Linked DNA regions of Blastopirellula sediminis. The protein of the gene in region 2 binds, or shares a complex with, the protein of the main gene of each other region. Links are inferred from orthologs where the notes say so. Each region holds a gene or a part of one and is shown on either strand. Other genes may lie near its edges.

Region 1 (3,861 bases), 2.6 Mb from region 2 along the record:
TGGTAACTACTGCCGATTTTGCGGCAGGGAGAGTAACGATTTGATTGTATTGAGCGGGGGCTGCGCCACAAGTTTACCCACTTTACGCTGGGGTTTAAAATTTCCCCCTGCTGACGAGTCAGGCGACCGTATGGGAAACCTGACGCCGCAACAGCGATGGTGAGGCGCTGCGTTGCGCGTTGAAGAACGAGCGCAAACGCAAAATTTTTATTCGCATGTCGTAGCGGCGGCCCGCTACGACTGCAAAAAGGTCCGTTCGACGAACGTGGTGTCGATCTTCCCTTCGGCGAAGGCCGAGTGGTTTAGCAACATCTTGTGGAACGGCGCCGTGGTGCGGATGCCGTCGGTCCGGATCTCGTCGAGCGCTCGCAGCATGCAGCGAATCGCGTCTTCGCGCGTCTTGCGATGGACGATCAGCTTTCCGATCATCGAATCGTAATGAGGCGGAACGGTGTAGCCGGCGGAGACGTGCGAATCGAAACGAACGCCGGGGCCGCCGGGAGCGATGAATCGCTCGATTTTGCCGGGGCACGGCATGAAGTTGCGATCGGGATCTTCGGCGTTGATGCGACATTCAATCGCGGCGCCTTGGATCTTGATGTCTTCCTGGGTGAACGGCAGCTTTTCGCCGGCCGCGACCCGAATCTGCGTCTGGATCAGGTCGATGCCGGTCACCATTTCGGTTACCGGGTGTTCGACCTGGATGCGCGCGTTGACTTCGATGAAGTAGAAGTTTTCGTCCTTGTCGACGATGAACTCGACCGTACCGGCGTTGTGGTAGTTGGCGCCTTGGATCATGCGAACCGCCGCGGCGCAGATCGCTTCGCGGGTTTCGGGCGATAGGTTCGGCGCCGGGCTTTCTTCGATCAGCTTCTGGTGGCGACGCTGCGTTGAGCATTCGCGCTCGTACAAGTGAACGACGTTGCCATGCTGGTCGGCGATCACCTGGACTTCGACGTGACGCGGGTGCTCGACATACTTTTCGAGATAGACGCCGCCATTGCCGAAGGCGGCTTGGGCTTCGGTCTGGGCTTGCTGCAGCGCGGTCTTCAGGACCAGGTCGTTTGCGGCGACGCGCATCCCTTTACCGCCGCCGCCGGCAGTCGCTTTGATCAGAACCGGGAAGCCGATCTGGTGGGCGATTTTCATCGCCTCTTCGTGATCTTCGATCAGCCCGTCCGAACCGGGCACGACCGGCACGCTGGCTTCGCGAGCCATCTTGCGAGCTTCGTTCTTATCGCCGAGACGCTGCATCGCGTCAGGCGAAGGACCGATGAAGTCGATGTTGCAACTGCGGCAGATCTCGTTGAACTGGGCGTTCTCCGCCAAAAAGCCGTAGCCGGGATGGATCGCTTCGACGTTGCCGACTTCGGCGGCGCTGATGACGCGATCGATCTTCAGGTAGCTTTGGGCGCTTTTGGCCGGGCCGACGCAATATGCTTCGTCGGCCAGTTCGAGATACGACGCGCCGCGATCGGCTTCGCTGTAGATAGCGACCGTTTCGACGCCAAGTTCTTTACACGCGCGAATAATACGCAGGGCGATTTCGCCGCGATTCGCGATCAGAATGCGGTTATACATGGGGTGGTCCGGATGCGGGACGGAGACGCGCGACTTAGCCGCGCGGGTCAACCTTGAACAACGGCTGGCCGTATTCGACCGGGTCTTCATTCTTGGCCAGGACGGCGACGATCTTGCCGGTCATTTCGGCTTTGATTTCGTTGAAGACCTTCATCGCTTCGATGATGCAGACGACCGACTCTTCGCCGATGTGATCGCCGACTTTGGCGAAATTCTCGGAGTCCGGTTTCGGCTTGGCGTAGAACGTGCCGACCATCGGGCTGTTGATCGTCACCAGGTGCGAGTCTTCGGCGGCGGCCGACGGAGCGGCGGCGCTGCTGGCGACCGGGGCCGGAGCCGCAGCGACCGGCATCGGGGCCGGGGCGTAAGCGACGGCCGAGCCGCGCTTCATCTGAATCTGCTTTTCCCCTTCCCGGAGGTCGATTTCCGAAAGCTCGTGCTCTTTCATCAGTTCGATGAGTTGTCGCAATCGATCGAGATCAAAGACGCCGCCGGTAGCGGGCTCGGACTTGGCCATGGATGGAAGGTCTCCGGAACGCGGCTTACGTGCCGCTTGGTCTTATGGGAAAGGAAGCGTTAACGATCAGTCGATAACGCTCTCGTCGAAATCTTTCGGTACGCTGGTTAAAACTTCGTGGCCGGTTTTTGTGACCAGCACATCGTCCTCAATGCGGACGCCGCCAAACCCAGGAATATAGATGCCCGGCTCCACGGTGACCACCATGCCTACCTGCAGGGGGCGGGTTTGAGAACTGTTAAATCGGGGCGACTCATGGACGTTGAGGCCGATTCCATGGCCCAGGCCATGACCGAATCGCTTGCCAAAACCGGCCTCGGCGATCACATCGCGGGCCGTTTTATCAACGTCGCACAGCAACGCGCCAGGCTTGATCGCATCGATCGCGCGGAGCTGGGCCTGCAAGACAATGTCGTAAATCCGCTTGATTTTGGGCGAAATTTTACCGGTCGCTAAAACACGCGTCAAGTCGCTCACGTACCCCCCTACGACCGCTCCCCAGTCGATCAAAACGAAGCTGTCTTCGCCGATCTTCTTGTCGGTGGGAACGCCATGAGGAAGGGCCGCTCGCTCTCCCACGCCGACGATCGGCGGAAAGCTGAGCCCGGAGCCGCCAAAGCGACGGACTTGATATTCGAGGTCGGCGGCGACTTGCCGCTCGGTCTGTTCCTTGTGCATCGCGGCGCGAACCGCGGCGAACGCCTTCTCGGCACAGTGGATCGCCTGACGGATCGTCGCGATCTCCTCGGCGTCTTTGATCTCGCGGAGCTCTTCTACTAGTCCCGTGGTGGGAATTAGCGAAACGCCGGTCAGCTTTTCGGCGAGCGTGTCGCGCTCGGCGACAGTGACCGAAGCGGCTTCAAACGCGAGCTGGTTGACCCCCACCGATTTGACCAGTTTTTGCACGGTCGCCAGGATCGACTTGCCGGGAGCGCGGCTGGCGAGCTCCAGCCCGGGGCATTGTTCTTCGACCTGTTGCGAATAGCGGGGATCGCTGAGGAGCACTTCCGTATCGGCCGAGACCAGCAGATAGCTGTCATGGCCGGTGAACCCCGTCAGGTAGGTGACGTTCGAGACGTTGGTCACCAGGATCGCAGACGCGCCGCTCTTCTTCACCAAGCGGCGAAGCTTGTTGCGTCGGGCTGCGAAGCGATCGTGATCGGCTGGCGGCATCGGCGGTTCGGCGAACGGGGGAAGTTAGTGTAAACTCGGGAAGCGTTAGTTGCTCAAAGTCTGATTTTTCGGGTTTTTCGTTTCTCCGCAAGAATGGCGAACCCTCCACAGGGTGACTATTCTTCCCTTTTTTTCACAAACGTGATTGTCAATCATGCCGAAGAAGAGCCCCTGGATTGTCGATGTGACGCTCGAGAACTTCGAGGCCGAGGTGCTGGAGCGCTCGCGTGAGGTCCCGGTCATTGTCGATTTTTGGGCCGTTTGGTGTCAGCCTTGCCAATTGTTGATGCCGATTCTCGAAAAGCTGGCCATCGAAATGGATGGCAAGTTCCGCTTGGCCAAAGCCAATACCGAGGAAGTTCCGCAGCTGGCGGCCAGTTTCAACGTCCAAGGGGTTCCGGCCGTATTTGCAGTGCGCGATGGGGCGATAATCGACTTCTTTGATGGGATGCGACCGGAAGATTTTGTCCGCGACTGGATCAAGCGGCAGTTTCCGAGCGAAGCCGAAAAGCTGCTGTACGAGGTTCGCAACACGCTGGGGATTGATCCGGCCGAGGTCGAAGCGAAGCTGCTGCAGGCGATCGAACTCG
Region 2 (3,821 bases):
GCCATCAGGCCCCGATGGGCGATTTGAATTTCATCGCCGCTGGTATTGACGAAGTACTGATCATGTCCGCCGCTGCCGACCTCCAGTTCGTAGTTCCGCACCGCGATGTAGTTCTGCTGTTCCGCCGTTAACTTTTCAAAGCCGACGTCGTAGTAGTGAAGCGTAATGAACTCTTCCGCGTCGTCGACGCCGTCCAGGATCGCTAATCCTTTGGCGGCGTATTCGCGAACCATTTCATCTTCGTTTTCGCTCTGCTGCTTCTGCAAATACGCTTTGGCGTTCGCGTCTGGGTTGCGGGCGTAAGCGATGAGCGCCTCAGAAAAGTTATACATGTGGGGGAATTCGCCGCTGATTGGCTCCAGCTGCGAGAGTTGCGGCAACAACAATTCGTGTGGGACCGATATTTGCAGCTCATTCAGCGCTTTTAGATTGGATGCGAACTGGATGTTCGCCGAATTGAACCGTTCACTCTTCAGGATGGCGGCGACCGCGCGTTGACGATCGATGGTCAACAGCAGTCCAGGCGCTTCGTCATCTACCGAACTATCTTCTAGTGCCAGTAGCGGCTCTAGCGCCGGGAAGATCGCTTGCAGAAACTTCTCGTCACGACGTCCTTCCTCGAGCCCACGTTGAATTCCCAGCATTCCCCAGCCGCGAACCTGGTCATCATCGTCGGCCAGCAGCGTCGTAAGCGGCTTGACGCATTCTTCCGTGCCGATCTTTCCGAGCAGAATGGCCGCGTTCCGTCGGACTTCCGCGGCAGGATGCGTTGCAAATCTGGCAAGCGGTTTCGCCGCGGCGGATGGAGAAGTCTCTTCCAGGGCGTCGCAAAGGCGAGTGAACGCCCACTCGTCATCCAGAGGGAATTTTGGCATCGGAAACTTTTGAGAGTATGCCCGTTCCGAACTCAATTCTGCGATCAATAGCGGGATGGCTTGCGTGCCAAGCGACTTTACACGCGAGACTCGATTACGATCGTCGCCAGGAACGTAAAGCTGGTCGATCAGCGTCTGGATTTCGTCAGGCGACGCGACTCGATGAGATTTAGGAAAATCGGGCACAGCTGATGGTGCGACAGTTTCGGCTTCGTCGGTCGGTTCGTCCGACTGCATATTGCACGCGCCGATCCATGGTAAGAGCGCGGCGACGAGGATGACGGCGGTTGAGATCGCAATTCGCATGAGCGATTTCCCTGGCGGAATTAGTACCGAGCGATGGCCATCATAATCTGAAGTGGTTGTCTGGGAAATCTCGCGGCGACTGACAGGCAGGTTGTTTCCTTCCCGCGCAAAAAAATAGGCTGGGTCGAAACCCAGCCTTTGTTTTGAACGCGTGTTTGTAAAGGCAGGCACGGCCTGCCCTACCGACTACTTGCCGCAGTAGTCGATCGCGCGGGCGATTTCGCTCTTCAGGCGAGCACGCGGGACGATGCGGTCGACGAAACCATGTTCCAGCAGGAATTCGCTGGTCTGGAAGCCGTCCGGCAGTTCGATGCGAATGGTCGCTTTGATCGTACGCGGGCCGGCGAAGCCGATCAGCGCTTTCGGTTCGGCGAAGATCAAGTCCCCCAGCGACGCAAAGCTGGCGGCGACGCCGCCCATGGTCGGGTTGGTCAGAACCGAAATGAACAGACCGCCCATTTCGTGATAGCGAGCCAGCGCGGCGGTTACCTTGGCCATCTGCATCAGGGAGAGAATCCCTTCGTGCATACGAGCTCCACCGCCGGAGCCGCTGATGATGATGAGCGGCAGGTTTTGATCGGCGGCTCGTTCGACCAGGCGAGCGAGACGTTCGCCGACGACCGAACCCATGCTTCCCATGATGAAGGCCGAGTCAGTGACGCCGATGGCGACGCGACGAGCGCGAATCATGCCGCAGCCGGTCAGGGCCGCATCACGCAGACCGGTTCGCTTTTGTTCCGCGACCAGGCGATCGGCGTATTTCTTTTGGTCGGCGAACTTGAGCGGGTCGGTCGGCATCAGCTCGGCGTCCCACTCTTCGAAGGTGCCGCTATCGAGCACTTGCTCCATGCGATCGGCGGCCGAGACGTACCAGTGATGTTCGCATTCGGGACAAACGCTGAGCAATTCTTCGGCTTGCTTGCGGAAGATCACCGCCTGGCATCCGGGGCAGCGTTGCCACAGACCTTCCGGCACTCCGCGTTTGGCACGTTTGACACCTTCGGCGGCGGCTGCAGCGGCGGCGAACTCAGGCGTAGTCGACGACATTCGATTTCCTTCTGGCTGTTGCCGCCGACAGTGGCGGTACTTTTATTCTAATTAACGAAGGGCGGGTTGGGGGGAGATTTCGATCAGTTCCCAACTGCCGCAGTTACCTTCTTCGGCTTTCCAAAGGTCGCCGATGCAGTGATGTAGCAATTCGCAGCGAATCACCGACGCGATCGGCTCGGGCGTTACGATCGCGGCAACGCTTTTTGAGTTTTGATATTTCTTACAAATCTTGTCCAGGGCGGTCCGTACGCGACTACGAGCGTCCGCTAGCATCTCTCCCTCAGGTGGGCAGATGCCATCCGGGTTTTCCTGCCATTGTCGATAGACTTTCGGCTGGTTCTGCTTCACTTCGGTGATCAGTTTCCCTTGCCACAGTCCGACGTCCAGGTTCCGAAACTTGTCGATCTTTTTCACCTTGGCCATGTGGACCTTGGCGATGATTTCGGCCGCTTGCACCGCCGGTTGGCAGGGGCCGCAGTAGACGACGTCGATCGAGAGATCGGCCATCTCATGGGCCGCGTGCTGGACCTGAGTAATACCTTTGTCGCTAAGCGGAACGTTTAACGTGCCGCGGATCCGGCCTTGTATGTCGTAGTCGGTACAGCCGGGACGAATGAGCGCAACGCGCAACATATAAAAGCTACACCTATGCTGATCAGGAGGCGGCGACCGCGGCCGAATTCAGGTCGCGGACTGCCGTGATGTAGTCCGGTTTGCCGAAAATGGCCGACCCGACTACCAACAAGTCTGCGCCCGCTTCCGTGCAGCGCCCAATAGTATCCAAATTTACGCCGCCGTCGATCTCAATCAGCACGTCGGAATTGATCCGCCGTACCTCTCGGATTTTGTCGAGGGCGACCGGATTGAACGACTGACCGCCGAAACCGGCGTTGACGCTCATCATTAACGCGAGATCCGCCTCGGGCAGGGCGTCGAAGATGACGTCGACCGGGGTGTCGGGATTAATCGCCACGCCGGCGCCGCAGCCCAGAGAGTGGATTTCTCGCAAGGTGCTAGCGACGTCATCGACAGCTTCGGCGTGAATGGTGATCACGTCGGCGCCTGCCTCATGGAATTGTCGGATGTACTGCTGCGGCTTCTCGATCATCAAATGAACGTCGAGCGGCAGATCGGTCAATTTTCGGAACGCGGCGACAATCGGCATTCCGTAGGTCATGTTTGGGACAAATATGCCGTCCATCACATCCAGATGCAGAGCTTTCACGCCGGCTGCTAGCAAGCGCTCAACCTCACGCTCCAAGTTGGCGAAGTCGCACAACAAGAGCGAGGGGAGAATAACAGGCGCAGCTTCACGAAGCTGAGCTAGGTGGTCGCGTGACATATGTCTTAAGAAGCTAGTGCGTCAGGATAAATGTGGTTTGCTCAATTCGCCGCAAGTGACGAAACCGGTCTGTAGGCTAAGACGCTGGGTAAAGAAGTTGGGGGACGACTGCGTAAACTGCCGTAAAGGAATTAAAAGCCTACGTTACTCCGGGACATTTCCAGTTCGGCCAATTGTAACAACGGCCACACAGCGAGTCAGCGCCCTGAACGAGGCATTGACGTAACCCGCAATCAGACAACGGGTTA

What was found. The genes of interacting proteins can lie anywhere in the genome.
Region 1: the proteins of accD (region 2) and accB are in contact, whole or in part, in a solved structure (PDB 8UXZ), measured with the Escherichia coli proteins. The link is inferred for Blastopirellula sediminis from one-to-one orthologs.

The regions. Positions count from the first base shown.
Region 1 is NZ_JAJKFT010000010.1:3,556,734-3,560,594, forward strand. The notes cover bases 358-3,229. They hold accB (acetyl-CoA carboxylase biotin carboxyl carrier protein), read right to left. Parts: upstream 2,099-3,229; coding sequence 1,616-2,098; downstream 358-1,615. Other genes in these bases: accC (acetyl-CoA carboxylase biotin carboxylase subunit), read right to left, coding at 358-1,581; LOC68_RS26075 (M24 family metallopeptidase), read right to left, coding at 2,165-3,229. In the rest of the region: more of accC, read right to left, coding at 235-357; more of M24 family metallopeptidase, read right to left, coding at 3,230-3,271; tetratricopeptide repeat protein, read left to right, coding at 3,426-3,861. UniProt on the Escherichia coli protein: This protein is a component of the acetyl coenzyme A carboxylase complex; first, biotin carboxylase catalyzes the carboxylation of the carrier protein and then the transcarboxylase transfers the carboxyl group to form malonyl-CoA.
Region 2 is NZ_JAJKFT010000010.1:907,566-911,386, reverse strand. Bases 299-3,130 are described here. They hold accD (acetyl-CoA carboxylase, carboxyltransferase subunit beta), read right to left. Parts: upstream 2,229-3,130; coding sequence 1,368-2,228; downstream 299-1,367. Other genes in these bases: rpe (ribulose-phosphate 3-epimerase), read right to left, coding at 2,887-3,130; LOC68_RS15315 (histidine phosphatase family protein), read right to left, coding at 2,280-2,864; LOC68_RS15325 (DMP19 family protein), read right to left, coding at 299-1,181. Also shown: more of DMP19 family protein, read right to left, coding at 1-298; more of rpe, read right to left, coding at 3,131-3,573.